Regions from separate parts of the Nocardioides sp. Z43_10 genome, predicted to be linked through region 1. Evidence: predicted binding sites of a transcription regulator. Region 1 holds the regulator's gene; the other holds the start of a gene.
What was found. Region 1 encodes HrcA, which represses chaperone genes, less so after heat shock. Its sites were predicted from a motif close to TTGGCACTCGNNNNNNNCGAGTGCCAA; they were not measured.

Region 1 (8,534 bases):
GTACATCGCCCCCTCCTCGATCGAGTCGCAGTTCAAGGCGATCTGCCCCTACGCCAGCCAGTTCCTGGTGCACGGCAACGACCGCAACTACTGCGTGGCGCTGGTGACGCTCGACCCCGAGGCGATGGCCGACTGGGGTGCGCGCAACGGGATGGAGGGCGCCTCCTACACCGACATCGTGCGCTCCGAGGCCGTGCAGAAGATGGTCGACGGGTACGTCGAGCAGCTCAACGCCCGCCTCAACCGCTGGGAGACGATCAAGAAGCACCTGGTGCTCGACCACGACCTCAGCATCGAGTCCGGTGAGCTCACCCCCTCGATGAAGGTCAAGCGCAAGGTCGTGGAGGCGAACAACCGAGAGGCCATCGAGCGCCTCTACGCCTCCTCCTGAGGAGGTTGACCGGCTGACGGCCGGTCCGACGCCGGTGGGAGGATGGGGGGCGTGCCCTCCACTCCTCCTCCCGGCGAGCCCGTGCCCGCGGACGGCTCGCTGCCGGACTCCGCTCTGGAGGGGGTGGGCGCACGTCCCTTCGGGTTCTACGTCCACGTGCCGTTCTGCCGGGTCCGGTGCGGCTACTGCGACTTCAACACCTACACCGTCTCCGAGCTGGGCCCGGTCTCCTCGGCGCCGGGCGCCTCGCGGGCGTCGTACGCCGACGGCGTGGTCGCGGAGGTACGCCGCGCGCGCCGCGTGCTGGGCGAGCGTGACGTCCCGGTCGAGACGGTCTTCCTCGGCGGCGGCACCCCGACGCTGATCGAGCCCGGTGACCTGGCCCGGGTGCTGCAGGCGATCCGTGACGAGTTCGGCCTCGTGGCGGGCGCCGAGATCACCACCGAGGCCAACCCCGACAGCGTCACCCCGGCGAGCCTGGCGGCGCTGCGGGAGGCGGGGTTCACCCGGCTCTCGTTCGGGATGCAGTCGGCGGTGCCGCACGTGCTGGCCACCCTGGACCGCACCCACGACCCGCTGCGGGTGCCGCGGGTGGTCGAGGAGGCCCGCCGGGCCGGCTTCGACGAGGTGAGCCTGGACCTCATCTACGGCACGCCGGGGGAGTCGCTGGCCGACTGGCGCACCTCGCTGGAGGCGGCGCTGGCGTGCGGCCCCGACCATGTGTCCGCCTACGCGCTGATCGTCGAGGACGGCACCGCGCTGGCGCGTCAGGTGCGCCGCGGCGAGATCCCGATGCCCGACGACGACGACCTCGCCGACAAGTACCTCCTCGCCGACGAGGTCCTCGCCGCCGACGGGCTGCACTGGTACGAGGTCTCGAACTGGGCGCGCCGCGAGCGCAGCCAGTGCCGGCACAACGTCCTCTACTGGACCGGCGCCGACTGGTGGGGCGCCGGCCCCGGCGCCCACTCCCACGTCGGTGGGGTGCGGTGGTGGAACGTGCGCCACCCGGCCGCCTACGCGGCGCGGCTGTCCGACGACGTCAGCCCCGCCCAGGCGCGCGAGGTCCTCGGCGCCGAGGACCGACGCGTCGAGCGGGTGCTGCTGGAGATCCGGCTGCGCGCTGGGCTGCCCCTCGAGGTGCTCGACGCGGCGGGCCGGGCGGCCGTGCCCGACCTGGTCGCCCGGGGGCTGGTGGTCCCCGAGGGGGACCGGCTGGTGCTGACCACCCGGGGCCGGCTGCTGGCCGACGCGGTGGTGCGCGACCTGCTGCCCTGAGCCGACCCCGGGCGGGGGCTCGGGGTTGCCCCGAACGCCCCCGGACTTCGGTGTGATCGCCCCTCGGCGCGGCGTCGGCACACTAAGGTCGGAGCATGAGCCCAGGCCCCGACTTCAGCAAGCACCCCTCCGACGAGCCCGAGCCGTCGCCCGAGCAGCCGCACAGCGCCCCGCCGCCGCCGTACGGGGCGCCCCAGCCCGGCTACGGCCAGCCCGGCTACGGCCAGCCTCCCTACGGCGCGCCGGGCTACGGGCCGGGGATGGGCGTCCCGGCGCCGTACGGCGTGCACCCGGTCAGCGGGATGCCCTACTCGGACAAGTCGAAGCTGGTCGCGGGGCTGCTGCAGATCCTGATCCCGCTGGGCATCGGCCGCTTCTACATCGGCGACAGCCGCACCGGCGTGGCCCAGCTGCTGGTCACGATCTTCACCTGCGGCGTGGGCTCGCTGTGGCCCTTCATCGACGGGATCATGATGCTGGTCGGCAACCCGCTCGACGCCGAGGGCCGTCCGCTGCGGGGCTGACCCCCGACGGGCCGGCGGCGCCCGTGACCCGTCCGGGTCAGGGCGCCGTCACGAAGTCGATGAGCTCCTCGACCCGGCCGAGCAGCTCGGGCTCGAGGTCGGCGAACGAGCCGACCTTGGACAGCACGTGCTTCCAGGCGCGCGCGATGTCGGCCTGGTCGCGGTGCGGCCAGCCCATGTGCTGGCAGATGCCCTTCTTCCACTCGATGCTGCGCGGGATCGTCGGCCACTGCTGCAGGCCGAGGCGGTCGGGCTTGACCGCCTGCCACACGTCGATGAAGGGGTGGCCGACGATCAGCACGTGCTTGCCGACCGGCGAGCGGGCGATGCCCTGCGCGATCCGGCTCTCCTTGGAGCCCTTGACCAGGTGGTCCACGAGCACGCCCACCTTGCGGTCCGGGCCGGGGCGGAAGTCGCGCAGGTGGTCGGCGAGGTCGTCCACGCCGCCCAGGTACTCCACCACCACGCCCTCGATGCGCAGGTCGTCGCCCCACACCTTCTCCACCAGCTCGGCGTCGTGGCGGCCCTCGACGAAGATCCGGCTCTGCCGGGCCACCCGGGCCGGGGCGTCGTGCACGGCGACCGAGCCGGACGCGGTGCGGGTCGGCTTCGCGGGAGCCTTGAGCCGGGTCGGGGGCGTGAGGATGACCGGCTTGCCCTCGAGCAGGAAGCCCGGCCCGAGCGGGAACGTGCGGCGCTTGCCGCGCCGGTCCTCCAGGGTCAGGGTGCGGATGTCGCGGTCGATCGCGACGACCTCGCCGCACCAGTCGGTGGTCACCTCCTCGACGACCAGGCCGAGCTCGGCCTCGGTCTCCACGGCGCGGCCGCGCTTGGGCGCGCGCCAGTCGGTGTTGAGGACGTTGGTTCCGTAGCGATCGCGGGAGGTCACCGGGCAACGCTAGGGCGCGCGAGCCTCATGGCCGGGCAGGGCACGCCGGTGAGACCCACTCCACGCGGCACGCCGGAAGCGGTTAGCGTCGTGGGCATGCCCAGCCGCCTCGACATCGTCACCTTCCGCGACGAGCCGCCCCCGCCCGGGCGGTCGCCGTGGGTCCCCGGATCGGGGCCCTCGGTCGGGGTGGAGCTGGCCGCGCCCGATCCGGCCTGGGCGCGGCGCTACGAGGAGCTCGCCTCGCGGATCCGGGCCGCGCTGGGCACCCGGGTCCTCGACCTGACCCACGTCGGCTCGACCGCGGTCCCGGGGCTGATCGCCAAGCCGGTCATCGACATCGACCTCACCCTCGCCGACCCCGACCGCGAGGCGGCCTATCTGCCCGCTCTGGAGGCGGCCGGGTTCGAGCTGCGCGTGCGTGAGCCGTGGTGGCACGGGCATCGGATGCTGCGCAGCGAGCGGCCCGCGGGGCAGGTCCACGTGTTCGGCCCGGACAGTCCCGAGCCGCTCCGGCACCGGATCTTCCGTGACTGGCTGCGCGCCGACGCCGGCGATCGGGAGCGCTACGCCCGCGCCAAGCGGGCGGCCGCGCAGACGGCGGACGCGCAGTCGCAGCTGGTGATGGACTACAACGCGGGCAAGGAGCCGGTGATCCTCGAGATCTACCAGCGCGCCTTCGTGGCGGCCGGCCTGCTCGAGGGCTGAGCTCGACGCGTGGCCGGCCCGGGCGCGCTCAGACCAGGGGCAGGTTGCGCTGGGCGCGCGGCAGGTGCGCATACCCGCGTCGTACGGCGTGGGCCAGGTCCTCGCGCGGGTAGGGCCACTCGGCGGCGGCGAGCGCCTCGTCGACGGGCACGCCGCGGGTGGACAGGTCGCGGATGGTCTCCGCCACCACGCCGATCGCGGCGCGCTGCTCCTCCACGAACTCCTTGTCCACCGGTGCGCCGTGGCCGGGGACGACGACCGTGGAGGCGGTGAGCAGGTTCAGGGTCAGGTCGAGCGCCAGCGGCCACTCCATCGGGTGGCAGTCCGCGCCGAAGCCCGGCACGCCGGACTCCTCGACGAGGTCGCCGGCGAGCAGCACGTCGACGTCGGGCACGCGCACCACCACGTCGCCGGCGGTGTGGCCCTTGCCGGGGTGGATCAGCTCGACCACGCGGCCGCCGCCGAGGTCGAGGGGCCAGACCGAGGAGAAGGTGTGGTCCGCGGCGACGATCTCGGTCGCCAGCACCTCCTCGCGGTGCGGGTCGTCCGGGTCGTCGCGGTAGGCCTGCTTGATCCGCTCGCCGGCGCTCACGGTGGCGGCCGCGGCGTCCTGGTGCGCGTGGATCGGCACCGCGCCGTACGCCGCGCGCATCGCCGCGTTGCCGAAGGTGTGGTCGAAGTGCTCGTGGGTGTTCACCACGGCCACCACGTCGCCGGCGCCCAGGGCCCGCAGGTCGGCGACGACCTCGCCCGCTGCCGCGCTCGAGGCGTGGGTGTCCACGACCAGGAGCCCGTGCTCGCCGCCGATCGCGGTGACGTTGACGTCGAACCATGCATAGCGCGCGACCCAGACCCGGTCGGCCACCTCGGTGAACCTCATCTCACCACCCTAGGCGCGCGCCGGCCGGTGGGTGGGGGAGGGGCTCTCAGCCGAGGCCGGAGCCGAGCTCGCGGCTGAGCAGGGCGCCGAGCTCGGCGCGACTGCGGGCCGGCCGCGGGAACCAGAGCCGGTAGGTGTGCGCACCGTCGACGTCGATCCAGTGCACCTCGACGCCGTCGCGGGTCAGGTCGGCGATGGCGGCGCCGGCCACGCTGCCCGCGCGCAGGCCGAGAGCCGTGGTCACGGTGTGGCGCAGCTCGGCGGGGTGGCCCTGGTTGGCGTGCTCGACCACGCGCCGCAGGTACCCGTCGTTCAGGTCGTGCTCGGTGCTGCGGAAGTGATCCAGGGAGACCCCGTGCGAGGACCGCGCGGTCCGCGCACTGACCGCATCCAGGTCCAGCTCGACCAGGAACGACGGCGGGCCGGGCGCGTGCCCGCGGCCCACCGGGCGCAGGCGCAGGGTCCCGGAGAGGGTGATCGAGGACAGCGTGCTGCCCGACTCCGCCGCGAGGGTGAGGCGGGCCGCGCGCCCGCAGCCGGCGGCCAGCGCCAGCGCGCTGTCGGCCGGGCAGGTGAACGTCGGCACCCCGGAGGTGTCGCGGACCGCGAGGTCGACGATGTCGTCGAGGTGGCTGAGTCCCTCGACCTCCAGGGAGGCGGCGGCGGGGCACGAGAGCACCGAGCGGGCCTGTCCGGCCAGCGTGCTCGGGTCATGGGGCTGCTGGGTGGTGGTCATCGGTCTCCTCATTGACTTAGGGGAGCCTAACCTCACTTGCACCGGAACACCAGTGCTGTCTCGCGGGCTTGTAGTCTTGGCACTCAGTAGGGATGAGTGCCAACGCGCTCAGCATCGTCGGACCGAAGGGAGGCGTGACATGGTCGAGGACCGCAGACTCGCCGTCCTGCGTGCCATCGTCGAGGACTACGTGGCGACCGAGGAGCCGGTGGGGTCCAAGGCCCTGGTGGAGCGACACGGGCTCGGTGTCTCGCCGGCGACGGTGCGCAACGACATGGCCGTGCTGGAGGAGGAGGGGTTCATCACCCAGCCGCACACCAGCGCAGGCCGGGTGCCGACCGACAAGGGCTACCGGCTGTTCGTGGACCGGCTCACCACCCTCAAGCCGATGAGCGCCGCCGAGCGGCGCGCGATCGCGACGTTCCTCGACGGCGCCGTCGACCTCGACGACGTCGTCCAGCGCAGCGTGCGGCTGCTGGCCCAGCTCACCCGGCAGGTCGCCGTCGTGCAGTACCCCACCCTCTCGCGCAGCACCGTGCGTCACGTCGAGCTCGTCGCGCTGACGCCCTGCCGGCTGCTGGCGGTGCTGATCCTCAGCACCGGCCGGGTCGAGCAGCGCCTCGTCGAGCTGACCGAGCCGATCGGTGAGGAGCAGCTCGCCGCGCTGCGCACCCGCGTCAACCGGGCGGCCACCGGGGAGCAGATCTCCCAGGCCACCGCCGCGCTCGACGCGCTCGCCGACGAGGTGCCCCACGACGACAACGCGGTGACCGCGCAGGTGGTGGCCACGCTGGTCGAGGCGATGTCCGACCACCGCTCCGACGAGCGGGTCGCGGTCGGGGGAGCCGCCAACCTCGCCCGCTTCGGCGAGGGCTTCGACACCGCGATCCGTCCCATGCTCGAGGTCCTCGAGGAGCACGTGGTGCTGCTCAAGCTCCTCGGCGAGGCGACCAGCGGCGGGGCCGTCACCGTGCGGATCGGCCACGAGGGCCCTTACCAGGAGCTCGCCAGCACCAGCGTCGTCGCCACCGGGTACGGGCCCGGGGAGCAGGCCCTGGCCACCCTGGGCATCGTCGGACCGACCCGGATGGACTACCCGGGCACGATGGCCTCGGTGCGGGCCGTGGCCCGCTACGTCTCGCGGATCCTCGACGAGGCCTGACCGCTCCAGCAGCCGCCACCAGCCAGCAACCAGCAGCAGAACAGGAACCCCACCTTGAGTCAGGACCTCTACGAGCTCCTCGGCGTCGACCGCGACGCGGACCCCGACGCCATCAAGAAGGCCTACCGGCGCCTTGCCCGGCAGCTTCACCCGGACGTGAACCCGGACCCGGAGACCCAGGAGCGCTTCAAGGAGGTCTCGCGCGCCTACGAGGTGCTCTCCGACCCGCAGAAGCGGGCGGCCTACGACCGCGGTGGCGATCCCTTCGGCGGCGGGGACGGCGGCTTCGGCCAGGGGGCGGGCTTCTCCTTCACCGACATCATGGACGCCTTCTTCGGGGGCAACGCTCCCGGCGGCCAGGGCGGCGGCCGCGGTCCGCGCCCGCGCGTGCGGCGGGGGCAGGACGCGCTCATCCGGCTCGAGATCGACCTGGCCGAGGCGGCGTTCGGCGTCACCCACGAGCTCAAGGTCGACACAGCCGTGGTCTGCACCACCTGTCACGGCGACGGAGCCGCCCCGGGCAGCGAGCCGGTGACCTGCGAGACCTGCCGTGGCGCGGGCGAGGTCGCCCAGGTCCAGCGCTCCTTCCTCGGCGAGATCCGCACGCTGCGCCCCTGCCCGGCCTGCCGCGGCTTCGGCTCGATCATCCCCGAGCCCTGCCGCGACTGCTCCGGCGACGGACGGATCCGCTCGCGCCGCAACCTGACCGTGAAGATCCCGGCCGGCGTCGACACCGGGACCCGGGTGCAGCTGCCCGAGCAGGGCGAGGTCGGTCCCGGCGGCGGCCCGGCCGGGGACCTCTACGTGGAGATCCACGTCCGGCCGCACGAGGTGTTCACCCGCGAGGGCAGCGACCTGCACTGCACCGTGTCGCTGCCGGTGACCGCGGCCGCGCTCGGCACCACGCTGACGCTGCCCACGCTCGAGGCCGACGTGCTCGCCGAGGGCCAGGACAAGCAGACCGACCTGGAGACCGAGTTCGAGCTCGAGATCCGTCCCGGCACCCAGTCCGGCACCGAGCAGGTGCTGCGCGGGCGCGGCGTCCCCGGTCTGCGCGGGCTGGGTCGTGGCGACCTCGTGGTCACCGTCGTGGTCGAGACGCCGACGCGCCTGGACGAGCGCCAGAAGGAGCTGCTCTTCGAGCTCGCCGCGCTGCGCGGCGAGGAGGCGCCCAGCGGCAACGTCGGGCCGGGGCAGCACCGCACGCTGAAGGACCGGCTGCGCAACGCCTTCCAGGGCCGCTGAGCAGGAGATGACGCTTCCGGTCCACCACCTGCCCGAGCTGGCGGCCTCGGGGGTCCCCGAGGCCGGCCGGCTGGTCGAGGTCACCGGTGACGAGGCCCACCACGCGGTCGCCGTACGGCGGCTGCGGGTGGGGGAGCAGGTCGTGCTCACCGACGGCGCCGGCACCGCCGTCACCGGCGAGGTCGTCGGCACCGGCAAGCGGCTGTTCACCGTGACCGTGCTGGCCGCCGAGGTCTCGCCCCGGCCGGCCCCGGAGCTGGTGGTGGTCCAGGCCCTCCCGAAAGGGGAGCGCGGCGAGCTGGCGGTGGAGATGCTGACCGAGATCGGCGCGGACGTCGTGGTGCCCTGGGCCGCCTCGCGCAGCGTGGCGGTGTGGCGCGGCGAGCGGGCGGCCAAGTCCCTGGCCAAGTGGCGCGCCACCTCCCGGGAGGCGGCCAAGCAGGCGCGGCGCAGCTGGTTCCCGCAGGTCCGCGAGCTGGCCTCGACCGCGGAGGTCGTCGACCTGATCGGCTCCGCCGACCTGGCCGCCGTGCTGCACGAGGAGGCGGTCGAGCCGATCGCCGGCCTGGCGCTGCCCACCCGCGGCCGCGTCGTGCTGGTGGTGGGGCCCGAGGGTGGCGTCGCCGAGGACGAGATCGCGGCCTTCGGGGCCGCGGGCGCCCGTCCGGTCCGGCTGGGCCACGAGGTCCTGCGCACCTCCACCGCCGGGGTGGCCGCCTGC
Region 2 (8,534 bases), on a different contig from region 1:
CAGACCTACGAGGGCGCGGACGGCGCCGACGTGGTGATCGAGGCGGTCGGTCGCCCCGAGACCTGGAAGCAGGCGTTCTACGCGCGCGACCTGGCCGGCACCGTCGTCCTCGTCGGCGTGCCCACGCCCGAGATGATGACCCCCGAGATCCCGCTGGGCGACGTGTTCGGTCGCGGCGGGGCGCTGAAGTCGAGCTGGTACGGCGACTGCCTGCCCAGCCGCGACTTCCCGATGCTGGTGGACCTCTACCAGCAGGGCCGCCTCGACCTGGACACGTTCGTCACCGAGGAGATCGCCCTGGACGCCGTCGAGGCGGCCTTCGAGCGGATGCACCGCGGCGACGTGCTGCGCTCGGTGGTGATCCTCTGATGAGCGGCTCGCTGCGTGTCGACCACGCGGTGGTCTCGGGCACGTTCAGCCTGGACGGGGAGACCTTCGACGTCGACAACAACATCTGGGTGGTCGGCGACGACAACGAGTGCGTGGTGATCGACGCCCCGCACGACGTGGAGGCGATCCTCGCCGTGGTGGGGGAGCGACGCGTCCGCGCCATCGTGTGCACCCACGCCCACGACGACCACGTCCGGGTCGCGCCCGCGCTGCGCGAGCGGGTGGTGGCGCCGATCCTGCTGCACCCCGACGACCGGGTGCTGTGGGAGCTGACCCACCCCGACGAGCTCTGGGACGTCGACATCGCCGACGGCCAGGACCTCGAGGTGGCCGGCACCACGCTGCGGGTGCTGCACACCCCGGGCCACGCCCCCGGCGCGGTCTGCCTCTACGCCCCCGAGCTCGACTGCGTCTTCACCGGCGACACGCTGTTCCAGGGCGGCCCGGGCGCCACCGGGCGCAGCCACTCCGACCGCTCCACCCTGGAGTCCTCGATCCGGGCCAAGCTCTACGCGCTGCCCGACGAGACCGTGGTGCACACCGGTCACGGCGACGACACCACGATCGGCGCGGAGAAGGCGCTCCTGGGCTGAGTCGGGCCCTCGCCGCACGCGAGCCCAGGGCTCCCGCACACCGCGGGATCGCCCTGGGCTCGCGTCCGCTTGCGTGCGCTCCGAGCGGCGCAGCCCCGACCCCCGCCGGATCGCCGCACCCACCCTCCGGCTGGCACCATGGACGGCGATGCTGTCTTCTCGCACCGGCCTGTCCCTCGCTGCGGCGCTCCTCGTCGTCGGCTGCTCCGCCACCCCCGTCGAGCGGGACGCCGAGGCACCCGCCCCAGCCTCCCCGGCCCCCGCGGAGTCCGCGTCGACCCCGGCCGAGTCCGCGCCGACGCCCGCCCCCGACCCTGCCGGCTCGAGCGACGGCGCCGCGGCCGGGCTGGGCCTGCGTCCCGGCTGGGGGCCCAGCGCCGCCCAGCTCGACCGCGCCGCGCGCGACGTACGCCGCCTGCCGCTGCCGGCGCTGGCCGGCCAGCTGGTGGTGGCCCGCTACGACGGGACCGGGGCGCCGGTGGACCTGGTCCGCCGCCTGCACCTGGGCGGGGTGGTCGCCTTCGAGGAGAACGTGGACTCCGCCGCCGGCATCCGCGCGGCCAACGCCGCCCTGCGCCGCGCCACACGCTCGCGCGGCTGGCCGCTGTTCATCGCCGTCGACCAGGAGGGCGGACTGGTGGCCCGCCTGCGGCACGGGGTCACCGAGCTGCCGTCGTTCATGTCGACCGGGGCGGCCGACCGGGCGCCGCTGACCCGGGCCACCCACCGGCACCTGGGCCGCGAGCTGCGCCGGCTCGGCTTCACCGTCGACCTGGCGCCGGTCGCCGACGTCACCAGCGGGCCGCAGGACCCCACGATCGGGTCCCGGGCGGCCGGCTCCGACCCGCGGTTGGTGGCGCGCCAGGTGCTCGCCGGTGTCGCGGGGCTGGCCGAGGCGGGCGTCCTCCCGGTGGCCAAGCACTTCCCCGGGCACGGCTCGGTCGCCGAGGACAGCCACCGCACGCTGCCGGTCCAGCGGCGCTCGCTGAGGCAGCTCGGGGCCGTCGACCTGCTGCCCTTCCGGCGCCTGGTGCAGGCGGGCGCGTCGGCGCTGATGGTCGCCCACCTCGACGTGCGGGCGGTCGACCCGGGGGTGCCCTCGTCGCTGTCGCGACCGGTGATCACCGGTCTGCTGCGTCAGCGGATGGGGTTCGAGGGGCTGGTCGTCACCGACGCCCTGGACATGGCCGGGATCAGCGCCACCCACGACTCCGCGTCGGCCGCGGTCGCCGCGGTCCGCGCCGGCGCCGACGTGGTGCTCACACCGCCCGATCCCGCCGCCGCCCGCGCCGGGCTGATCCGCGCCGTCCGTGCCGGTGAGCTGCCGCGCCGGCGCCTGGAGCAGGCGGCCGCCCGGCAGATCGCGCTGCTGCGCCACCAGGCGACCGGGTCGTCCGGGCGGCGACGCGCACCCGACGCGGGCGCGTCCGCCGCGCTGTCCCGGGCCGCCGTCACCGTCGTGCGGGGACGGTGCCGGGCCCGCCACGTCGGCGCCACCGTGACCCCGACCGGGGACCCCCAGGGGCGCACGCAGCTGACCCGAGCCGCCCGCCGGGCGGGACTGCGGGTGGGTCCGGGCGGGACCCGCGTCGACGTGCTCGGGTACGGCGACCGGCCGCGCGCCGGCAGCGACGTCACGGTCGCCACCGACACGCCGTACGTGCTGGCCAGCTCGGATGCACCGGTCCGGCTGGCCACCTACGGCGCCACTCCCGGCGCGATGCGGGCGCTCGTCGGGGTGCTCAGCGGCCGGGATCGGGCGACCGGTCGGGTCCCGGTACCGGTCGCCGGACTGCGCCCGCCCCGCTGCTGACGCGGGCACTGTCCCGCCCTCCAGGGTCTTTCGGTCCGTCGGTCACGGGACCTTCGGGCCCATCTTGTCCCGGGTAAGGGGGGCCTTGCAGCCACTCCTGTTCGGACCCGAAGCCCCTGAGAGCGCTGCTCGGGTGCACCTAGCGTTCAAGTCATCACCGGCAGGGACATTGGGTTCCCTGCACCTCGCAAAGGAGAACCCCGTGCGCTCTGCACTCGACAAGCTGATCTCGTGGACCGGCATCCTGCTGGCCGTCGTCCTTCTCGCCGCCGGCGGCCTGCTCACCTGGGCCAACGTCTTCATCAACGACCAGGTGCACGACCAGCTCGCGGCCCAGGACATCACGATGCCGGAGAAGGAGGCGCTGGAGACCAAGGAGCAGCACGAGGCCCTCGACCAGTACGCCGGCCAGAAGCTCACCACCGGCAACCAGGCCCGCGCCTTCGCCGACCACTACATCCTGGTCCACATGAACGCCTCCAGCGACAACCGCACCTACGAAGAGGTCAGCGGCGAGTTCATGGCCGCCAACGCCAACCCCGAGGCCGACCCGGCCGAGGTCGCGGAGCTGGGCGCCCTGCGCCAGTCGCTGTTCATGGGCAACACCCTGCGCGGCCTGCTGCTCTACGGCTTCGCCTTCGCCACGATGGGCACCATCGCCGGCTACGCCGCGATCGCCGCCTTCGTCGGCGCCGCCGCCCTGCTGATCCTCGCCGGGCTCGGCATGCGCCACGCCAAGAAGGTCAACGCGCTGGAGGCCGAGGGCACCACCGGTCGCCGGGCAGCCCCCGCCGGCGCCTGATCGCCCCGCTTCACCCCACGACCCGGACGGCCGGGCGGTGCACAGTCACCGCCCGGCCGTCCTCGTCATGTCCCAGCCCGGGAGCCGAGGCTCACAGGGGACGCACCAGCAGGGCGACGCCCTTGCCGGCGAGCCGGGTGAGGACCAGCGTCGCCTCGTTGTCGCCGGTCAGCCCGAGCCGCTTGCGCAGCAGCTCGGGCACGATGTCGACGCCGCGCTTCTTGATCGTCAGCCGGCCGACGCCACGCGCACGCAGCGCCGCCTTCAGCGGCTTCTCCCGGTAGGGGAGCTCCTCGAGCACCTCGTAGCCGCGGGCGAACGGGGTGCCGAACGCGTCGTCGCCGGTCACGTAGGCGATGTGCTCGTCGAGCAGCCCGCCGCCCACGCCGGCCGCCACCGCGGTGACCAGGCCCGCGCGGATCACCGCCCCGTCCGGCTCGTAGAGGTAGCGCCCCAGCGCACGCACCGGCCGGTCGTGGCCGACGAACGGATCGTCCTCGTCGGTGAGCGTGGCCAGCCCGCGGTCGCCGATCACCGTCGCCCGGCGTGCGGTGGTGGCCAGGTACGGCGACCACAGCGCTGCCTCCTTGACGTCCCCGGAGTCGCTGACCCACTCCGCCTCGACGCCGTCGGGGACCAGCTCGTGCGGGATCCCGGGCGCCACCTTGACCACCGAGCGCCGGGCCAGCAGCCCGGTGACGAACGGCCACGGGGGCGTCCAGCCCTCCACGTCGAAGATCCGGCCGCGCGCCGAGCGGCGGGCGGGGTCGGCGAAGGCCACCCCGAACGCCTCGGTGTCGACCTGGGTGACGTCGGCGACCATCACCGCCCCCTCGAGCCCGAGCGCGGCGAGGTTGGCCTCGGCCACCGCCACCCGGACCGGGTCCAGGTCGACCCCGGCGGCGGTCAGGCCGGCCTCGCAGAAGGCGATCAGGTCCCCGCCGATGCCGCAGCCCAGGTCCACCACGGAGGAGGGAGCCGCGGCGGCGAGCCGGGCCGCCCGGTGCTGGGCGACGCGGTGCCGGGTGGCCTGCTCGAGGGCGTCGGGGGTGAAGTACATCCGCACTGCCCGCTCGCCGAGCTTGGCGACGGCCCGGGCGCGCAGCTGGACCTGGGTGAGCGCGGCGGCGGCGTGGGCGGGGTCGGCCTCGATGCGCCGTACCGCGGCCGCGGAGCGCACCGGGTCGCCGGCCGCGTCGGCGTACGCGTGGGTGGCCTGCTCCAGCACGCGCTGGCCGGTGTCGGTGAGCAGCCAGCGGAAGTCGTCGAGGTCCACCCCTGGATCCTCTCAGAGGCCGGATGGCGCTCCACGGGCCGACCGTTCTGGCACTCCGTCAGGTCGAGTGCTAACGTCTGTTCTGGCACTCTCACCCTGAGGGTGCCAGTGCTTGCAACGAAGTGCGACCCCCGCGACGGCGTACCTCCGAGCAGGCTCAACACGTGCCGGAGCGGTCTCGATTGAAGAGCGCTCCCACTTCGAGTCAAGACCTAGTGGAGAAAGTGGAGGTCGACATCGTGTCGGTCAACATCAAGCCTCTCGAGGACCGCATCGTCGTCAAGCCCCTTGACGCCGAGCAGACCACGGCTTCCGGCCTGGTCATCCCCGATACCGCCAAGGAGAAGCCCCAGGAGGGCGAGGTCGTGGCCGTTGGCCCCGGCCGCTTCAACGAGGACGGCGACGAGCGCATCCCCATGGACATCTCCGTGGGCGACAAGGTCATCTACAGCAAGTACGGCGGCACCGAGGTCAAGTACGCCGGCGAGGAGTTCCTCATCCTCTCCGGTCGCGACGTCCTCGCTATCGTTTCCTGATTTTCCCTGGGTCGTGTGCCTGAGGACGCGCCCTCCCGCTGAGGAGGGCGCGTTCCTCGGGAGCACGGCCCGATCGCGTTCACGAGGAGAGCAATGCCCAAGATCCTGGAGTTCGACGAGGACGCCCGCCGCGCGCTCGAGCGCGGTGTCGACGCCCTCGCCAACGCCGTCAAGGTGACGCTCGGCCCGAAGGGCCGCTACGTCGTCCTCGACAAGAAGTGGGGCGCCCCGACCATCACCAACGACGGTGTCACCGTCGCGCGTGAGATCGAGCTGGACGACCCGTTCGAGAACCTCGGCGCCCAGCTGTGCAAGGAGGTCGCCACCAAGACCAACGACATCGCCGGTGACGGGACGACGACCGCCACGGTCCTCGCCCAGGCGATGGTGCACGAGGGGCTGCGCGCGGTGGCCGCCGGCGCCAACCCGATGGGCCTCAAGCGCGGCATGGACGCTGCGGCCGAGGCCGTCGGCGCCGCGCTGCGCGACGCCGCCCGCGAGGTGGAGTCCAAGGAGGACATGGCCTCGGTGGCCACCATCTCCTCGCGCGACAGCGTGATCGGCGAGCTGCTCGCCGAGGCCTTCGACAAGGTCGGCAAGGACGGCGTGATCACCGTCGAGGAGTCCAACACCATGGGCACCGAGCTGGAGTTCACCGAGGGGATGCAGTTCGACAAGGGCTACATCTCGCAGTACTTCGTCAGCGACCCCGAGCGGATGGAGGCCGTCCTCGACGACCCCTACATCCTGCTGCACCAGGGCAAGATCTCGGCCGTCGCCGAGCTGCTGCCGCTGCTGGAGAAGGTCATCCAGTCCGGCAAGCCCCTGTTCATCCTCGCCGAGGACGTCGAGGGCGAGGCCCTGTCGACGCTGGTGGTCAACAAGATCCGCGGCACGTTCAACGCCGTCGCGGTCAAGGCTCCGGCCTTCGGTGACCGCCGCAAGGCGATGATGCAGGACATCGCGACGCTGACCGGTGGTCAGGTCGTGGCGCCCGAGGTCGGGCTCAAGCTCGACCAGGTCGGTCTTGAGGTGCTGGGCCAGGCCCGTCGCGTCGTGATCACCAAGGACAACACCACCATCGTCGACGGCGCCGGTGACGCCGCCGAGGTCGAGGGTCGCGTCAACCAGATCAAGGCCGAGATCGAGAACACCGACTCCGACTGGGACCGCGAGAAGCTCCAGGAGCGCCTCGCGAAGCTGGCCGGCGGTGTCTGCGTGATCAAGGTCGGCGCCGCCACCGAGGTGGAGCTGAAGGAGAAGAAGCACCGCATCGAGGACGCCGTCTCCGCGACGCGCGCCGCGATCGAGGAGGGCATCGTCGCCGGTGGCGGCTCCGCCCTCATCCACGCGGTCAAGGTCCTCGAGGACGGCCTCGGCCTCGAGGGCGACGAGGCGGCCGGCGTGCGCGTCGTACGCAAGGCTGCCGACGAGCCGCTGCGCTGGATCGCCGAGAACGGTGGCGAGAACGGCTACGTGGTGACCACCAAGGTGCGCGAGCTCGGGGTGGGCAACGGCTACAACGCCGCCACCGGCGAGTACGGCGACCTGGTCGCCCAGGGCGTGCTCGACCCGGTCAAGGTGACCCGCTCCGCGCTGGTCAACGCGACCTCGATCGCCGCCATGCTGCTCACGACCGAGACCCTGGTCGTCGAGAAGCCCGAGGACGAGGACGACGCCCCGGCCGCTGCCGGCCACGGGCACGGTCACGGCCACTGAGCCGTACCACTCCTCACCGCACCACCAGCACTCCCCGGCCGAACCTCGGCCGGGGAGTGCTGTGTGTTTCTGGGGGTGGTGCTGGGGCGGGGGAGTGGCGGGTGGGTGCTGGGGGCGCCGATTGGGCGGAGACGGTGGCTGCTGGGCCGGTTTTCGCTCCGTTGGGGACCAAACGGCGGCCCTTTCCGCCGTGGCGCCCGGTGATGGGCGCCGATTGGGCAGAGACGGCATGTCTGGGCCCGGATTTGCCTCCGTTGGGGACCAAACGGTGGGGGGCGGGCGGCGGGGGCGGGCGGCGGCCGTCACGGGCCCGAAACACCGTGGACGCTCACCGGCAACGCACGCAGCGCAGGCTGGGGTCTTTGCTGTTGAGGAGGAGAGCGATGCTCTGGAGAGTCCGCACGAACATGCCTGACCGACCGGGCGCGCTGGCCGTGTTGGCGCGCGGCTGTGGCGATGCCGGGGTGAACATCCTGGGGCTGCAGATCTTCCCGGGGGTCGGGTCGGTGACCGACGAGCTGGTGCTGCGCACGCCCGACGACTGGGGCGTCGGCGACCTCGTCGGTCTGGTCGAGGGCTCGGGGGTGCAGGCGGTCCAGGTGCTCGCCTGCACCGAGGCGGCCCTGGTGGACCAGCCGGCCCGCTACGTCCAGGCGGCCCGGACGATCCTGGCCAGCCCGGCGGGGTTCCCGGAGGTGGTGGCCCAGCTCTTCGACGCGGAGGCGGATCCCGCCGGCCGGGGCGCCCCGGTCCAGGACGTCATGGACCTCACCGTCGGCGACGTGCAGGTGCAGGTACGCCGCACGGCGCCGTTCACCGCGACCGAGCACGCCCGGGGGGCCGCGCTGGCCGACCTGGTCAGCGACGTGCTGCACCGCAGCCGCGAGGCGGCGCTGGTGCCCAACCTGGCCCGGCGCCTCGGTACCGGGGCCACCCCGTCCTACGAGCTGAGCGGCGACACGATCTCGGCGGTCGTCGACGAGACCGTGGTCGGGCTGGCGCAGGTGCAGGCGGAGGGCGACGAGCCGGGGGTCCGCGAGGTCACCCTCCGCGTCGACCCGGCCTGGCAGCGCCGCGGCATCGGCACCCGCCTGCTCACCGACGCGGCCCGGCTGGCCTCCGGGCAGGGGGCCGCGGAGATCGTGCTCGCCACCCGCGCCGACAACCAGGCGGTGCTTCCGATGGTGCTGGCGGCGGGGCTGCGCGGACGGATCCGGATGGCCGCCGAGGTGCTGACCGTGCGGGTGCCGGTGCGCGACCTCAAGCCGTTGGGGCTCTGAGCGGGCGCGCCGATAGACTGGGGGCCTCCTGCCACACGAAAGGCTCGTGGAACCTTGACCTCTGCTCCCGCTGGCGCATCCGACGGAGTCCCCGAGAAGTTCGCGGCACTCGGCCTCACCTACGA

Region 2: the regulator HrcA is predicted to act here: its motif matches at 4,922-4,948, upstream of groES (co-chaperone GroES).

The regions. Positions count from the first base shown of each region.
Region 1 is NZ_JCBAJY010000004.1:351,163-359,696, forward strand. It holds gene AC6EI4_RS09960 (AMP-dependent synthetase/ligase) at 1-391, shown strand, start outside; gene hemW (radical SAM family heme chaperone HemW) at 443-1,669, shown strand; gene AC6EI4_RS09970 (TM2 domain-containing protein) at 1,765-2,193, shown strand; gene AC6EI4_RS09975 (DUF3097 domain-containing protein) at 2,231-3,082, opposite strand; gene AC6EI4_RS09980 (GrpB family protein) at 3,179-3,790, shown strand; gene AC6EI4_RS09985 (MBL fold metallo-hydrolase) at 3,819-4,670, opposite strand; gene AC6EI4_RS09990 (DUF2470 domain-containing protein) at 4,717-5,406, opposite strand; gene hrcA (heat-inducible transcriptional repressor HrcA) at 5,546-6,568, shown strand; gene dnaJ (molecular chaperone DnaJ) at 6,623-7,813, shown strand; gene AC6EI4_RS10005 (16S rRNA (uracil(1498)-N(3))-methyltransferase) at 7,821-8,534, shown strand, end outside.
Region 2 is NZ_JCBAJY010000002.1:155,205-163,738, reverse strand. It holds gene AC6EI4_RS04010 (S-(hydroxymethyl)mycothiol dehydrogenase) at 1-369, shown strand, start outside; gene AC6EI4_RS04005 (MBL fold metallo-hydrolase) at 369-983, shown strand; gene AC6EI4_RS04000 (glycoside hydrolase family 3 protein) at 1,132-2,796, shown strand; gene AC6EI4_RS03995 (hypothetical protein) at 2,999-3,598, shown strand; gene AC6EI4_RS03990 (class I SAM-dependent methyltransferase) at 3,690-4,874, opposite strand; gene groES (co-chaperone GroES) at 5,114-5,410, shown strand; gene groL (chaperonin GroEL) at 5,504-7,129, shown strand; gene AC6EI4_RS03975 (GNAT family N-acetyltransferase) at 7,537-8,409, shown strand; gene guaB (IMP dehydrogenase) at 8,464-8,534, shown strand, end outside.